2 regions of the Streptomyces sp. NPDC020747 genome follow, and region 2 is predicted to be linked to the other one. Evidence: riboswitches for the same ligand, from Rfam matches in the RefSeq annotation. Region 2 holds a riboswitch; the other holds the start of a gene.

Region 1 (6,976 bases), on a different contig from region 2:
CTGTCGGACCGGTCACGCGCCGCGCTGGCGATGGCAATCGGGAGAGGTGCCAGGCACCTCGTGGTGACGGGGCGCCCGGCACCACGCGTACGCCCCCTGCTGGACGAACTGGGCAGCCGGGGACTGGCGGTGTGCGGTCAGGGGGCGCAGCTGTACGACGCCGGCGCCGAGCGCATGGTCTGGTCGGTCACCCTCGACCGCGAGCTGGCCGAGACGGCGCTCGGCAAGATCGAGGCGGAGGTCGGTGACGTGTACGCCGCGGTCGACCAGGACGGGGTCGACGGACTCACGCTCATCGAGCCGGGGTACGAGATGCCGCACCCGACACTGCCCGCGGTACGTGTCCTGCGCCGCGACGACCTCTGGACGGAACCCATCAGCAAGGTGCTGCTGCGCCATCCCCTGCTGTCCGACGACGAGTTGGCGTCCGCGGCCCGCGGAGCGGTCGGTTCCCTCGCCACGGTCACGATGTCCGGCCCCGGCACCGTCGAACTCCAGCCATGTGGCGTGACCAAGGCGACGGGTCTCGCCCTGGCGGCCGAACACCTCGGCCTCACTCCCGCCACCACGATCGCCTTCGGTGACATGCCCAACGACATCCCGATGTTCGACTGGGCGGCCCACGGCGTCGCGATGGCCAACGCCCACCCCGAACTCCGGGCGGTGGCCGACGAGGTGACCCTGTCGAACGAGGAGGACGGCATCGCGGTGGTGCTGGAACGGCTCTTCGACTCGCGGCGGCCCTAGGGCCCTTCTGATGGATCTCCGCGGCGTCGCGACGCCCGGCACGCACGCTCGCCGCACGGCGCGAAGGGCCAGGTGGCTCCGCCACATGACCCTCCACACCGCACGCCGATCGCACGCACCGACCGCCGCTCCTTCTCCCACGGAGATCCATCAGAAGGGCCCTAGTTCTTCGCCGGGAGAAGTCATGGCGGCGGGCCCGCGGAGAGGTCGGCTCCCCTCGCCGCGGGCCCGCCCGGCATCGGCGGGGCCGATATCGGCCCCGCCGATGCCGGCCCGCTCAGTAGGCCCCGAAGACGTTGTCGATCGAGCCGTACCTCGCGGCGGCGTAGTTGCACGCCGCCGTGATGTTGGCGACCGGGTCGAAGGGGTCCATCGAGGTGCCGGCCACGTGGTAGGCGTTGAAGGTCGGGTCGATGGTCTGGAGGAGCCCCTTCGACGGCGTGCCGGCAGCGGCGTTGGAGTCCCAGTTGTTCATGGCCTGCGGGTTGCCCGACGACTCGCGCATGACGTTGCGGTAGATGCCGTCGTACGACCCCGGGATGCCCTGCTGGGCCATGATGTCCAGCGACTCCCTGATCCAGCCGTCGAGGTTGTTCGAGTACGTCTTCGCGGCGGCGGGGGTGACGGTGGACGCCTTGGTCGCCGTGGCCGTCTTCGCCGAGGTCTGGGCGTTCTTCGTGCCGACCGTCAGCTTGAGGCCCGGGCGGATGACCGCCGGGTCGTCGCCGATGACCGCGCGGTTGGCCTTGTACAGGTTCTGCCAGCCGCCGCTCGTGGAGTGCTTCTTGGCGATCTTGGTCAGGGTGTCGCCCGCGACCACCTTGTACGTGACGAGCGAGACCTGCGGGACCGCGGCCGGTGCGACCTGGGCGGCCTGCGTCGGCTGTGCGGCGTGGGCGCCGGTCGCCCCCACGAGGGGGAGCGCGAGCGCGGCTCCGCCGGTTCCCGCGGCGACGATGCCGCGCGTGAGGGTGTTCATTCTGGTGCGGCGGTGCTTGCCTCGTGCGGCCATGGCGCGTTTCCTCTCCGACGCCTGCGAGGTGAGCTGTCGGGTTCGGGCGGGAGCTGCCCGGCCGCATGCTGCACGCGGCTTCACCCCGAGCCGTTCCGGAATCCGGACCGGCGGCCTACCTGGGTCCCCCGCTCCTGCCGTACGCGAGTGAATGGATGGTTGGGATCTCCGGGCGGCGGCAGGATTAGGCGGTCCATCCGGAGTGACGTGAACGTATGCGAGAGCACATGCCGTGAACAAGCCCGGAATTCGCATGGCTATGCCATTTGCCTGTTCAGGGCAGATGGGAATTCTTGATCCATTCGGAAGGTGAAGTTCAACTTGCTTTGAGCAAAGGTGAATCGGCCGACTTGGCAAATCGGCGGCCCCGAGCGGACGTGACCCAATTCACTGGTGCAGGTAGGGAATTAAGTGCGTCCAGTGCGTAATACGGGCAAGTCGGGCGGAGTCTGGATGTCCGCCCAGTCGGCATAAGGTGCTACTTGTCCGTAAACGTTCTCGCTGCCCTTCGGAGTTCCGGAGAGTCAGTCTTCTGGGTTCCAGAGGGTCAGTACGTCACGCAGTTTCTGCCGGTGGCTGTCGATCCAGTTCCGGGGAAGATCGACGGGTACGCACACGGTGGCCATGGAAATCGTGTCGTCCTCCACGATCACCTCGGGGCAATCCCGTTCTCCCGTAAGCCGAATGGAAATCGACGGTCCTCCCTCGACCGTCATCCACGAGATGTCCTCGCCGCGGTCCGACGCGGCGTCCAGGGCGCGCCCCCAGGCCTCAAGTCGGCGGCGCCACAGCGCGAGTTCGAGGCGGCCACGGACGAAAGGCGTCTCCACGACGATCTCGGCCGCCAGGCCCGCCGCCATCAGCGGGTGCCGGCCGAGGACCGTGATCCTGACCGAGTTGCCCTCCTCGTCGGCGAGGAGCGCGAGGTCCGTCGGGCCGGTGCGGTGGTCGGCCGGGAGGTCGGCGTCGCACAGGGCGCAGACGAAGTGGGCGTCCTGCACGGAGTTCCATCCGGAGCAGGACGGGCAGCGGCGGTAGGTGATCGGGTGGGTGTAGCCGCCGGTGTGGGCGCCGGTGCGGTCGATGCCCGCGCGGGTGAGGGCCGCCGCGAGCGATCGCCACGACTCGGGGTCGGGGCAGTAACCGGTGGACTGGTTGCTCGCGTACGTGACCGCCCAGCCGGACGAGGTCCGTGCGAAGCCCAACTCCCCGGCGGCGCGCACCGGTTTCCCGTCCGCGCAGGCCACGTGTTCGGAGCGGCGTGGAGCCAGGCGCAGGGTCAGGGAGGCGTCGACGACGAAGGTGAACGGTTCGGCGAGTTCGTCGGCGGGGCGGGCGCACAGGAAGGCGTCGAGGTCGGCCGGGGTCCGGATCCGGGCGCCGCCCCCGCCAGGCCGGGCTGCCTCCCTTATGTCTTCGGGCCCCACATAGGCGTACGCGGTCATGGGGTCCCTGCATACGCGTTTGCGGTCGTGGGACCTACACGCGCGACTGCGGTCGTGGGGCCCACGTACGCGTTCGCCGTCATGCGGGGAGCGTACGAGCTCAGCCCGCGGTCCGCGGAATCCTTTTCTCCCAGGTGCGGTGGAACACCACCTCGTCACCGTCCTTGCAGATCACCTCGTTCGAGGTGATGAAGTCCGCCTCGTCGCAGGTTGTTTCGGAGTGCGACTCGACGCTCGCGTCCCACGGGAGGTCCGGTCGGTGCAGCCGGACGAACCAGTCCGAGCGGGCGCTCGCCGACAGCGGGTCCGACTCGACGATCGTGTACGTGTCCAGGGCCTCCTCGGTGAATTCGAGGCCGTCGGGATACACCCGGGTGCCTCCGTACCGCGGGTCCACCTCCAGGCGCCACTCGCCCTTGGCGACATCGCGGACGACCAGACGCTCGGGGCGTGGCTCGTCCAGTGTCGCGGGGAAGTTGACCCCCATGGGCTCCGCCACCTCCGGTTCCTCGAAGGAGACGGACGGGTCCGACTCCTGTGCGCGGAGCGGGAGTTCCAGCACGCTCCCCGAAGGGGTGAGGGTGAAGCCCGCCTCCGAACCGGGCTGGGGCCAGATCCACGGCCAGTACGCGGAGGAGACGGCGAGCCGGACGCGATGGCCCGGAGGGAAGGCGTGGCCGATGGCGTTCAGGTCGAGAACCACATCCTCCGTAGAGCCCGGTTTCCAGGGAACGACCTGGTCACGGCCATGACGGGCTGACAGGTTCAGGACGCCTCGGGTGACGAGGGTCGAGGAGCCGTCGGGGGCCACGTCGCAGATCCGGGCCACTACCTGTCCTCGCGTCGCCTCCGTGGTGAGCCTCAGGCGCACGCGCGGGCGGCCCAGTACCCAGATCTCCTCCGGGACCTCAAAGTCGAAGCACGCCGACCTCGCGTCCTCGTCCCGCTGGTCGGGTGGCAGGTCCGCGTCGTTGCCGAAGGGGAAGAAACGGCCGGCGTCCACCCCCGTGTGCTGAGGGGACCGCACCGCCACGGGCTCGCCCTTGAGCGCGTACGTCACCGGGGCCACCAGAGGAGAGGGCCAGGCCGGATCGCCGACCCAGCGGCCCGGCAGCGTCGGGTACACCGTCGCGGGCGGGTGGGAGTCGCTGACGTACGAGCGCAGGAGCGGCTCCGACATGATCCCGGTCTCCGTGTCCTTGAGCCAGTGGTCCCACCAGCGCAGCGTCTCCTGGAGGAAGCCGATCGCCGGGCCGGGCGGCAGCCCCCGGTCGGGGTACTGGTGCGACCACGGCCCGACGATCCCCCGTACGCGGTCGGCCGGGAGATGTTCCACCAGACGCAGGACCGCGTCCCGGTACGGGTCGTGCCAGCCGCCGACCGCGAGCACCGCCGCCCCGATCGCCGAGTAGTCCTCGCACACGCTGCCGCGGCGCCAGTGGTCGTCCCTCGTCTGGTGCGCCAGCCAGGTGTGCAGGAACGGATCGACCATCTCCAGTCGTTTGACCCACAGGTCGTGCCAGACCTCGCCCGCGTACACCGGATCGGGTGGGCGGGAGACGAACGCGAGCATGGTCGCCGCCCACGCGTGCATGTCGACGGCGAGTACGGAACCACCCATGTAGTGCACGTCGTTGTCATAGCGGTCGTCCGTCGAGCAGACGGTGACCACCGCCTTGAGCGGCTCGGGCGCGAGGGCCGCGATCTGGAGGGAGTTGAAGCCGCCCCAGGAGATGCCGAACATGCCGACCCTGCCGGAGCACCAGGGCTGGGCGGCGAGCCAGTTGACGACCTCGACCCCGTCGGCCAGCTCCGTCGCCGAGTACTCGTCGCCGGGCATGCCCTCGGAGTTGCCGTGCCCCCGGATGTCCACGCGTACGGAGGCATAGCCGTGCCCCGCGTACCAGGGGTGGCGCTGCCAGTCGCGCGGGGCCGTCCAGTCGGTCAGTCGGTAGGGCAGGTATTCGAGCAGGGCCGGTACGGGTTCGTCGGTGAGCGGGCGCCACACGCGCGCGTAGAGCTTGGTTCCGTCCGGGAGGGGAACGCGGAGGTCGTCGTGAGTCGTCTCGTAGGGGAAGGACGTACGGATGCGCATGGCGGTGACCTCCAGGGCCTGTGGGGTCTCAGTGGACCGGGTGCATCGTGCGGCGCAGCCAGGGTGCGGCGGCGATCACGAGCAGGCCCGCGGCGACCGCGATCGCGCCGTTGACGCCGAAGTAGGCGGGCTTGGAGACGTCGTCGTAGAGCTTTACGGTCTGGGCCTGGATGCCGTTGGCGAGGGCCAGCGAGAGGAACCAGAGGGACATCGTCTGGCTGGCGAAGGCCCGCGGGGCGAGCTTCGTGGTGGCCGACATGCCGGAGGTCTCCAGGAGGATGTCGCCGAGCCCCAGCAGGAAGTACGAGCCGACGATCCACCAGGCCGACATCAGGTAGTCGTCGTTGTCGTGGCCGGAGGTCGGCAGCACCATCAGGAGGAAGGACAGGCCTCCCAGCACCACCCCGAAGGCGATCTTGTTGGAGGCGTGCGGCTGGCTGTGCCCCATCCGCACCCACAGCGCGGCCACGACCGGGGCGAGCGCCACCTCGAAGGCGCCCAGGGCGGACGCGTACCAGCTGGCGGGGAAGTCGAAGCCGAGGATCGTCGTCTCGGCGTTCGACGCGGCCAGCAGCATCATCGTCGAGTACGCCTGGAAGAGGATGAAGTTGAAGACCGTGGAGGCCAGGAACAGCACGATGTACGGGCGCAGCCGGCCCCGTTCCCCGGGAGTCACCCGGGGACTCCTGAACATCACCGCGAAGTAGACCACCGGCGCGATCACCGAGATCAGGGTCAGCAGGTCCACGAAGCGGCCCATGGTCAGCCATCCGGCGGCGGCCAGCAGGACCGCGAGGACGGCCACCGCCAGCAGGCCGAGGACGATCAGGCGGACGGCCCTGCGCATGGACGCCGGCGGCAGCGCGAATTCGGCCGTGTTCCTGCGCCCGGCCAGGTGACGGCGGCCCGCGACGTACTGGATCAGACCGAAGGTCATACCGACCGCGGCCGCCGAGAAGCCCCAGTGCCAGCCCTGGTGGTCGCCGAGCCAGCCGGTGATCAGCGGACCCGCGAAGGCGCCGATGTTGATCGCCATGTAGTACACGGCGAAACCGGCGTCGCGGCGGTCGTCGTCGGTGCGGTAGAGCTTGCCGACCATCGTGGCGACGTTCGGCTTCAGCAGGCCCGTGCCCGCGCTGATCAGGCCGAGTCCCGCCCAGGTCATGGCCGCGGTGGGCACCGCCATCGCGTAGTGGCCGCAGGCGATCAGGACGCCGCCCCACAGGACCGCCCGGTACGAGCCGAGGATGCGGTCGGCCAGCCAGCCGCCGGCCACCGAGACCAGATAGACCAGCGTCCCGTACGCGGCCGAGACGGACGCGGCCGTTCCGGCGGACATGCCCATGCCGCCGTGGGCCACCGTGTCCGCGAAGTACAGGACGAGGATCGCCTGCATCCCCAGGAACGAGAACCGCTCCCAGACCTCCAGGCCCGAGAGGGTGAGCAGGCCCCTGGGCTGGCCGAAGAAGGCATGGTCGTCGGCAGGGTCCGAGGGCGGACCACCGGGTTCCGGATCTGGCTCCGGATCAGGGTCGGACTCGATCGTGTCGCGGGACAAGAAGCATCACTTCCTGAAAAATGGCTCACTTTCAGGACGTACCGCATGTGTCGTCCGTACCGGATGTATCAGTCGTATCGGCAGATCAAGAACATACCGTCCGTGATCGGATACCGCCC
Region 2 (6,976 bases):
TGACGATCGCCAAGGCCGACGGCGACCCCGTCAACGCCGCCTCGATGCTCGCGGTTCTCGGCCTGGGCGCCCAGGGCGGCGAGGAGATCGTCCTGGCCTCCGACGCCGAGGGCGCGGACGTCGCACTCGACCGCCTGGCGAAGCTGGTCGCCGAGGGTCTCGACGAGCTCCCCGAGACCGTCTGAGCACCCCTTCGTCCAAACCGGCGCCGCTCTCGCGGACCTGGTTACGCGCGTCGGGGTTCCCCAATTGACGGTGACGGTGTTCTTCGCTTCGAGACCCGTCCCACTCACACGACGAAGGGCTCGCCTCACAAATGAGGCGGGCCCTTTGCTTTTCCCGATTATGGGCAACAGAAATAATCCCCCGCGAATTACATCTCTTTGTATACGGTGCCCCTGTTAATGCCGCAGGCCTGCCGTGTTTACAGGATGTTGCGAAGTCCTCACACGCTCCGCGCGGTCACCGCCGCCGGGAAAGCGCAGCCGGTGTGCGGCCATCGCCCGCTCGGTGTGCAGTGCCGTGATCGCCCTGGCCCGGTCGTTGTCGCCGCGCGCGACGGCGTCCACGATGGCCCCGTGCTCGGTCCAGGACTCGGCGGGGTGGGCGGGCGCCTCGACCGAGTACATCCAGGCGATCTTGTGCCGCAGCTGGGCGAGCGTGGAGGTCAGCGCGGGGCTGCCGGAGGCCTGGGCGAGCGTCTCGTGGAACCAGCCGCCGAGCGAGCGCAGATCCTCGCTGTTGCCCCTCCTGGCCCGCTCCTGGCCCAGCCTGACCAGGCCGCGCAGCACCTTGAGGTGCGCCTCGGTGCGGCGCTGGGCCGCGCGCGCGGCGCCCAGCGGCTCCAGCAGCATGCGCATCTCCAGGAGGTCGGCGGCCTCCTGCTCGGTGGGCTCCGCGACGCACGCGCCCGCGTGCCTGCGCGTGAGGACGAAGCCCTCCGCCTCCAGGGTGCGCAGGGCCTCCCGCACGGGGACCCGCGAGACGCCGTACCGGCGCGCGAGCAGTTCTTCGGTGAGCCGGCTGCCGCGCTCGTAGACACCCGCGACGATGTCGTCACGGATCGCCGTGCATACCGAGTGCGCGGGAATACGCATGACCGGACCTCCGCCTTAACCCCCGCGAAACGCGGTCGATTGACGCTTGTTCGGTGACTCTATTGCAGAGAGCGGGAAATTCCGATGGCGGACCGGAATCCATGGATATTTTTTGGACACACCTCGCTTCTGAACAGGCAGTCGTCCGGTACGAAGTCGGTCGGGAAGTGGTCGGGACTCCATCGGGAAGTGATCAGAACCGCGCGAAGGCCCCGGCTCGGTGAGCCGGGGCCTTCGGGAGAGAGGTCCGCGCGGGAGGGCTGTCGCGTGGGAGAGCTGCCGCGTCGGAGGGCTGTCGCCTGCCGTCAGACGTTCACGCCGTGCTGGCGGAGGTACCCGAGCGGGTCGATGTCCGAGCCGTACTCCGCGCTCGTCCGCGCCTCGAAGTGCAGGTGCGCCCCGGTGACGTTGCCGGTCGCCCCGGAGAGGCCAATCTGCTGGCCGGGCGTGACCGTCTGGCCGACCGAGACACCGAGGGACGACATGTGCCCGTACTGGGTGTAGGTGCCGTCGTCCATCTTGATGACGACCTCGTTGCCGTACGAGCCGCCCCAGCCGGCCTCGACGACGGTGCCGGCGCCCACCGCGTGCACGGCGGTGCCGCTCGCGGCGTGGAAGTCGATGCCGGTGTGGCTGCCGGAGGACCAGACGGCGCCGCCCGTCTTGTAGCCGGTGGAGACGTACGAGCCGGAGATGGGCGCGGTGTACGAGTTCAACAGACGCTCACGCTCGGCCGCGCGGGCGGCACGGACCTTGACCTCGCGCTCCTTCTTGGCCTTCTCCGCGGCTTCCTTGGCACGTTCCTTGGCGTCGGCCTCGGCCTTCTCGCGGGCGGCGGTCTCGTCGGCGGCCTGCTGCTGCGCGGCGGCCTGCGCGTCGATCTGGTCGGCCTGGTCGGCGACCGTGTCGCCGATGATGACCGCCTGGGTCAGGGTCTGCTCGGCGGGGCTCTCGGCGGCGAGTGCGGGAGCAGCCAGGGTGCCGACGACACCGGTGGTGGCGAGTGCGGCGACGCCGACGGTCCGGTTGGTCGTGCGCTTCATGCGGCTGGGACGACGGTGCTTCCCGGCGGGGCGAGTGAACGCCATGAAGTGGCTGGTCCTTTCCTTCCTTCTCGCCTACCGGGTTAGCTGACGGGTTCGGAGCAGGAAGGTCTCCTACGGACCCCCTTCGGGAAGGGCGTCCGATTCACCCCAGGGACTGCATACGGGTCCCCGGCTCCCCTGGCTCGCACCGTACGGGGACTCGGCGATGACTGTCCGGTGCCGCGGGCGCGGCGCACTGCCTGACGAACAGCCGAACCGAAGCTAAGCGTGGCGTCTTTCAATCAACAAACGGATCAAGGATTTTGTAGCGCACGCCACAGGCCAGACAGGCAACCTCCCTATCAATACGGACAACCCGCCGTTCTGGTGCCGAAGCCCGGGCAAAAGGAGAACCCAGGCGACCCTTCGGTCACCTGGGTTCCCGACGGAGCGGCGCTGTTCCACTCCGCGTTCCGCTCCGCGCTCTACTCCGCTGTCACGACGCTGACTTCGCCGATTCCGAGGGCCCGGACCGGCTCCTCGATCTGTGTGGCGTCACCGACGAGGACGGTCACCAGACGGTCCACCGGGAAGGCGCTCACGGCGGCCGCGGTGGCCTCCACGGTGCCGGTCGCGGCGAGCTGTTGGTACAGCGTCGCCTGGAAGTCGTCCGGCAGGTGCTGCTCGACCTGGTCGGCGAGGGTGCCCGCGACGGCGCCGGCCGTCTCGTACTTCAGCGGCGCCACGCCCACGAGGTTCTGTACGGCGATGTCGCGCTCGGCGTCGGTGAGGCCCTCGGCCGCGAGGGTGCGCAGCACCTTCCAGAGGTCGTCGAGCGCCGGGCCGGTGTTCGGGGTGTCCACGGAGCCGCTGATGGCGAGCATCGCGGCGCCCGTCCCGTCCGGCGCGGAGCGCAGCACCTGGCCGAACGCCCGCACACCGTAGGTGTATCCCTTTTCCTCGCGCAGGACGCGGTCCAGGCGCGAGGTGAGGGTGCCGCCGAGGCAGTACGTGCCGAGCACCTGGGCGGGCCACACGCGGTCGTGCCGGTCGGCGCCGATACGGCCGATGAGCAGCTGCGTCTGGACCGCTCCGGGACGGTCGACGATGATCACGCGGCCCGTGTCGTCGGCGGTCACCGGCGGAATGGGCCGGGCCTCGGCCTGCGAACCGGTCCAGGCGCCGAGCGTGTCCCCGAGCAGGGCGTCGAGGTCGACGCCGGTGAGGTCGCCGACCACCACGGCGGTCGCGGTGGCGGGGCGCACGTGCTTCTCGTAGAAGGCGCGGACGCCCGCCGAGTCGATCGCGGTGACCGTCTCCTCGGTGCCCTGGCGCGGGCGCGACATGCGCGAGGTCGCCGGAAAGAGCTGCCGGGAGAGCTCCTTGGCCGCGCGGCGGGCCGGGTTGGCGGTCTCGTGCGGGATCTCGTCGAGCCGGTTGCGCACCAGCCGCTCGATCTCGCTGTCCTCGAAGGCGGGTGCCCTGAGGGCGTCGGCGAGCAGACCGAGCGCCTTGGGGAGCCTGGAGACGGGGACTTCGAGGCTGATCCGTACGCCGGGGTGGTCGGCGTGCGCGTCCAGGGTCGCGCCGCAGCGCTCCAGCTCGGCGGCGAACTCCTCGGCGGAGTGCTTGTCGGTTCCCTCGGTGAAGGCACGCGCCATGATCGTGGCGATGCCGTCCAGGCCCTGCGGCTCGGCCTCCAGCGGGGCCGCCAGGAGGATCTCGACGGCGACGACCTGCTGGCCGGGGCGGTGGCAGCGCAGCAGCGTCAGGCCGTTGCCGAGCGCGCCTCGCTCGGGGGCCGGGAAGGCCCAGGGCCTGGCCTCGCCGGCCTGGGGCTGCGGGTGGAATTCCATCGTGGCGAGCTCGGTCACTTGGCCGCCTCCTCGTCGGTGTCGTCAGCGGAGTCGGTCTCTTGGGCCTCTTCGGCGACGGTCGGCTCGTAGACCAGCACCGCGCGGTTGTCGGGGCGCAGGCGGGCCTTGGCGACCTCCTGGACCTCCTCGGCCGTGACGTCGAGAACGCGCTGGACGGCCGTCAGGGCGAGCTGCGGGTCGCCGAACAGCACGGCGAACCGGCACAGTTCGTCGGCGCGGCCCGCGACCGTGCCGAGACGGTCCAGCCACTCGCGCTCCAACTGGGCCTGGGCGCGCTCCATTTCCTCGGCGGTGGGACCCTCCTCGGCGAACCGGGCGAGCTCCTCGTCGACGGCGGTCTCGATCACCGGCACCTCGACGTCGCCGGACGTCTTCACGTCGAGCCACCCCAGGGAGGGCGCTCCCGCGAGACGCAGCAGGCCGAACCCGGCCGCGACGGCGGTGCGGTCGCGGCGTACGAGCCGGTTGTAGAGCCGGGACGACTCGCCGCCGCCGAGCACGGTCAGGGCCAGGTCCGCCGCGTCGCACGCGCGCGTGCCGTCCTCCGGCAGCCGGTAGGCGGCCATCAGCGCGCGGGCCGGGACCTCCTCCTCGACGACCTCGCGGAGCTGCTCACCGATGGTCTCGGGCAGCGCGCCGTCGCGCGGGGCGGGCTTGCCGTCGTGGCCCGCGATCGAGCCGAAGTACTTCTCGACCCAGGCGAGCGTCTGCTCCGGGTCGATGTCTCCGACGATCGAGAGAACGGCGTTGTTGGGCGCGTAGTAGGTGCGGAAGAACGCGCGCGCGTCCTCCAGCGTGGCCGCGTCCAGGTCCGCCATCGAGCCGATCGGAGTGTGGTGATAAGGGTGGCCCTCCGGGTAGGCGAGGGCGGTCAGCTTCTCGAAAGCGGTGCCATAGGGGACGTTGTCGTAACGCTGCCGGCGCTCGTTCTTGACGACGTCCCGCTGGTTCTCCATGGACTCGTCGTCGAGCGCGGCGAGCAGCGAGCCCATGCGGTCGGCCTCCAGCCAGAGGGCGAGCTCCAGCTGGTGGGTCGGCATGGTCTCGAAGTAGTTGGTGCGCTCGAAACTGGTCGTGCCGTTGAGCGAACCGCCCGCGCCCTGCACCAGTTCGAAGTGACCGTTGCCCTTCACCTGGCCCGAGCCCTGGAACATCAGGTGCTCGAAGAGGTGGGCAAGTCCGGTGCGGCCCTTGACCTCGTGGCGCGAACCGACGTCGTACCAGAGGCAAACCGCCGCGACCGGGGTCAGGTGGTCCTCGGAGAGCACCACACGCAGGCCGTTGGCCAGGCGGTGCTCGGTCGCTGTCAGGCCGCCGGAACCGGCCTCAGCTGTGGCCGTGTGACCCATGGGCATGTACGTCCCTTCGATCGCGGAAAACTGCTCAATTCCTGCTAGTCGTGCCACTGTATGCAAGCGCGCGGACAGCTGGCGAAGTTCCCGCGGCGCGTACGCCGAGAGCGAGCACGCGGGCGGCGCCGGGAGCCCGTACGCTCGTGCGGCCGCACGGCCTCCGAAGCCCTGTGCGGACACGCGGATTCACCGCTTCCGCGGCCTGTGGAAAAGGCCGAGAAGGCGGCCCGCCACGCCTGTTGGGGCGGCCGGAGACTCGGCTCGGGAGGCCCGTACGGACGGGTCGTGGTCCGCGTTGTCAGTGGGCCGGTCCACAATGGAGCCCGTCAGAACCCGTTCATGCCCCGGCAGAGACTGTGAAGGAGTCGCAGCAGCGATGGCCCGCCGCAGCACGAAGACCCCGCCGCCAGACGACTTCGAGGAGCGCATCCTCGACATCGACGTCGTCGACGAGATGCAGGGCTCCTTCCTCGAGTACGCGTACTCGGTCATCTACTCCCGAGCCCTGCCGGACGCCCGCGACGGCCTCAAGCCGGTGCATCGCCGCATCGTCTACCAGATGAACGAGATGGGGCTTCGCCCCGACCGCGGCTATGTGAAGTGCGCCCGCGTCGTCGGCGAGGTCATGGGTAAGCTCCACCCCCACGGTGACGCGTCGATCTACGACGCCCTGGTCCGGCTGGCCCAGCCCTTCTCCATGCGCCTGCCCCTGGTCGACGGCCACGGCAACTTCGGTTCGCTGGGCAACGACGACCCGCCGGCCGCCATGCGGTACACCGAGGCGCGGATGGCCGACGCGACCTCCCTGATGACGGAGTCGATCGACGAGAACACGGTCGGCTTCTCCCCGAACTACGACGGTCAGGAGCAGGAGCCGTCGGTCCTCCCGGCCGCCTATCCGAACCTCCTGGTCAACGGCTCGTCGGGCATCGCGGTCGGCATGGCGACGAACATGGCGCCGCACAACCTCGGTGAGGTCATCGCCGCCGCCCGTCACCTGATCCGCCACCCCGGCGCCGATCTCGAGACGCTCATGAAGCACGTCCCGGGCCCCGACCTGCCCACGGGCGGCCGCATCGTGGGCCTCACCGGCATCAGGGACGCGTACGAGACGGGCCGCGGCACCTTCAAGATCCGCGCGACGGTGGCCGTGGAGAACGTGACAGCGCGCCGCAAGGGCATCGTCGTCACCGAGCTGCCGTTCACCGTCGGCCCGGAGAAGGTGATCGCCAAGATCAAGGACCTGGTCGGCTCGAAGAAGCTGCAGGGCATCGCGGACGTCAAGGACCTCACCGACCGTACGCACGGCCTGCGCCTGGTCATCGAGATCAAGAACGGCTTCGTGCCGGAGGCCGTCCTGGAGCAGCTCTACAAACTGACGCCGATGGAGGAGTCCTTCGGCATCAACAACGTGGCACTGGTGGACGGCCAGCCGCTCACGCTGGGCCTCAAGGAACTCCTGGAGGTGTACCTCGACCACCGCTTCGAGGTCGTGCGCCGCCGCAGCGAGTTCCGCCGCACCAAGAAGCGCGACCGGCTGCACCTGGTCGAGGGCCTGCTCGTCGCCCTGCTGGACATCGACGAGGTCATCCGTCTCATCCGCTCCAGCGACAACTCGGCCCAGG

The links. A riboswitch is a leader RNA that binds a small molecule or an ion and turns the genes downstream of it on or off. The one in region 2 is predicted to bind cyclic di-AMP.
Positions count from the first base shown of each region.
Region 1: linked by a shared signal. The riboswitch ahead of ACH4YP_RS26075 (transglycosylase SLT domain-containing protein) and the one ahead of ACH4YP_RS14705 (M23 family metallopeptidase) in region 2 are both predicted to bind cyclic di-AMP.

Region 1 is NZ_JBIRTJ010000010.1:194,789-201,764, forward strand. Features, by position in the region: gene ACH4YP_RS26070 (HAD family hydrolase) at 1-747, shown strand, start outside; gene ACH4YP_RS26075 (transglycosylase SLT domain-containing protein) at 1,025-1,759, opposite strand; cyclic di-AMP (ydaO/yuaA leader) riboswitch at 1,763-1,927, opposite strand; gene ACH4YP_RS26080 (DUF5959 family protein) at 2,284-3,204, opposite strand; gene ACH4YP_RS26085 (CocE/NonD family hydrolase) at 3,305-5,299, opposite strand; gene ACH4YP_RS26090 (peptide MFS transporter) at 5,328-6,857, opposite strand.
Region 2 is NZ_JBIRTJ010000004.1:444,924-451,899, forward strand. Features, by position in the region: gene ACH4YP_RS14695 (HPr family phosphocarrier protein) at 1-185, shown strand, start outside; gene ACH4YP_RS14700 (GntR family transcriptional regulator) at 402-1,097, opposite strand; gene ACH4YP_RS14705 (M23 family metallopeptidase) at 1,403-2,185, opposite strand; cyclic di-AMP (ydaO/yuaA leader) riboswitch at 2,198-2,358, opposite strand; gene ACH4YP_RS14710 (pitrilysin family protein) at 2,608-3,996, opposite strand; gene ACH4YP_RS14715 (pitrilysin family protein) at 3,993-5,354, opposite strand; gene ACH4YP_RS14720 (DNA topoisomerase (ATP-hydrolyzing) subunit A) at 5,728-6,976, shown strand, end outside.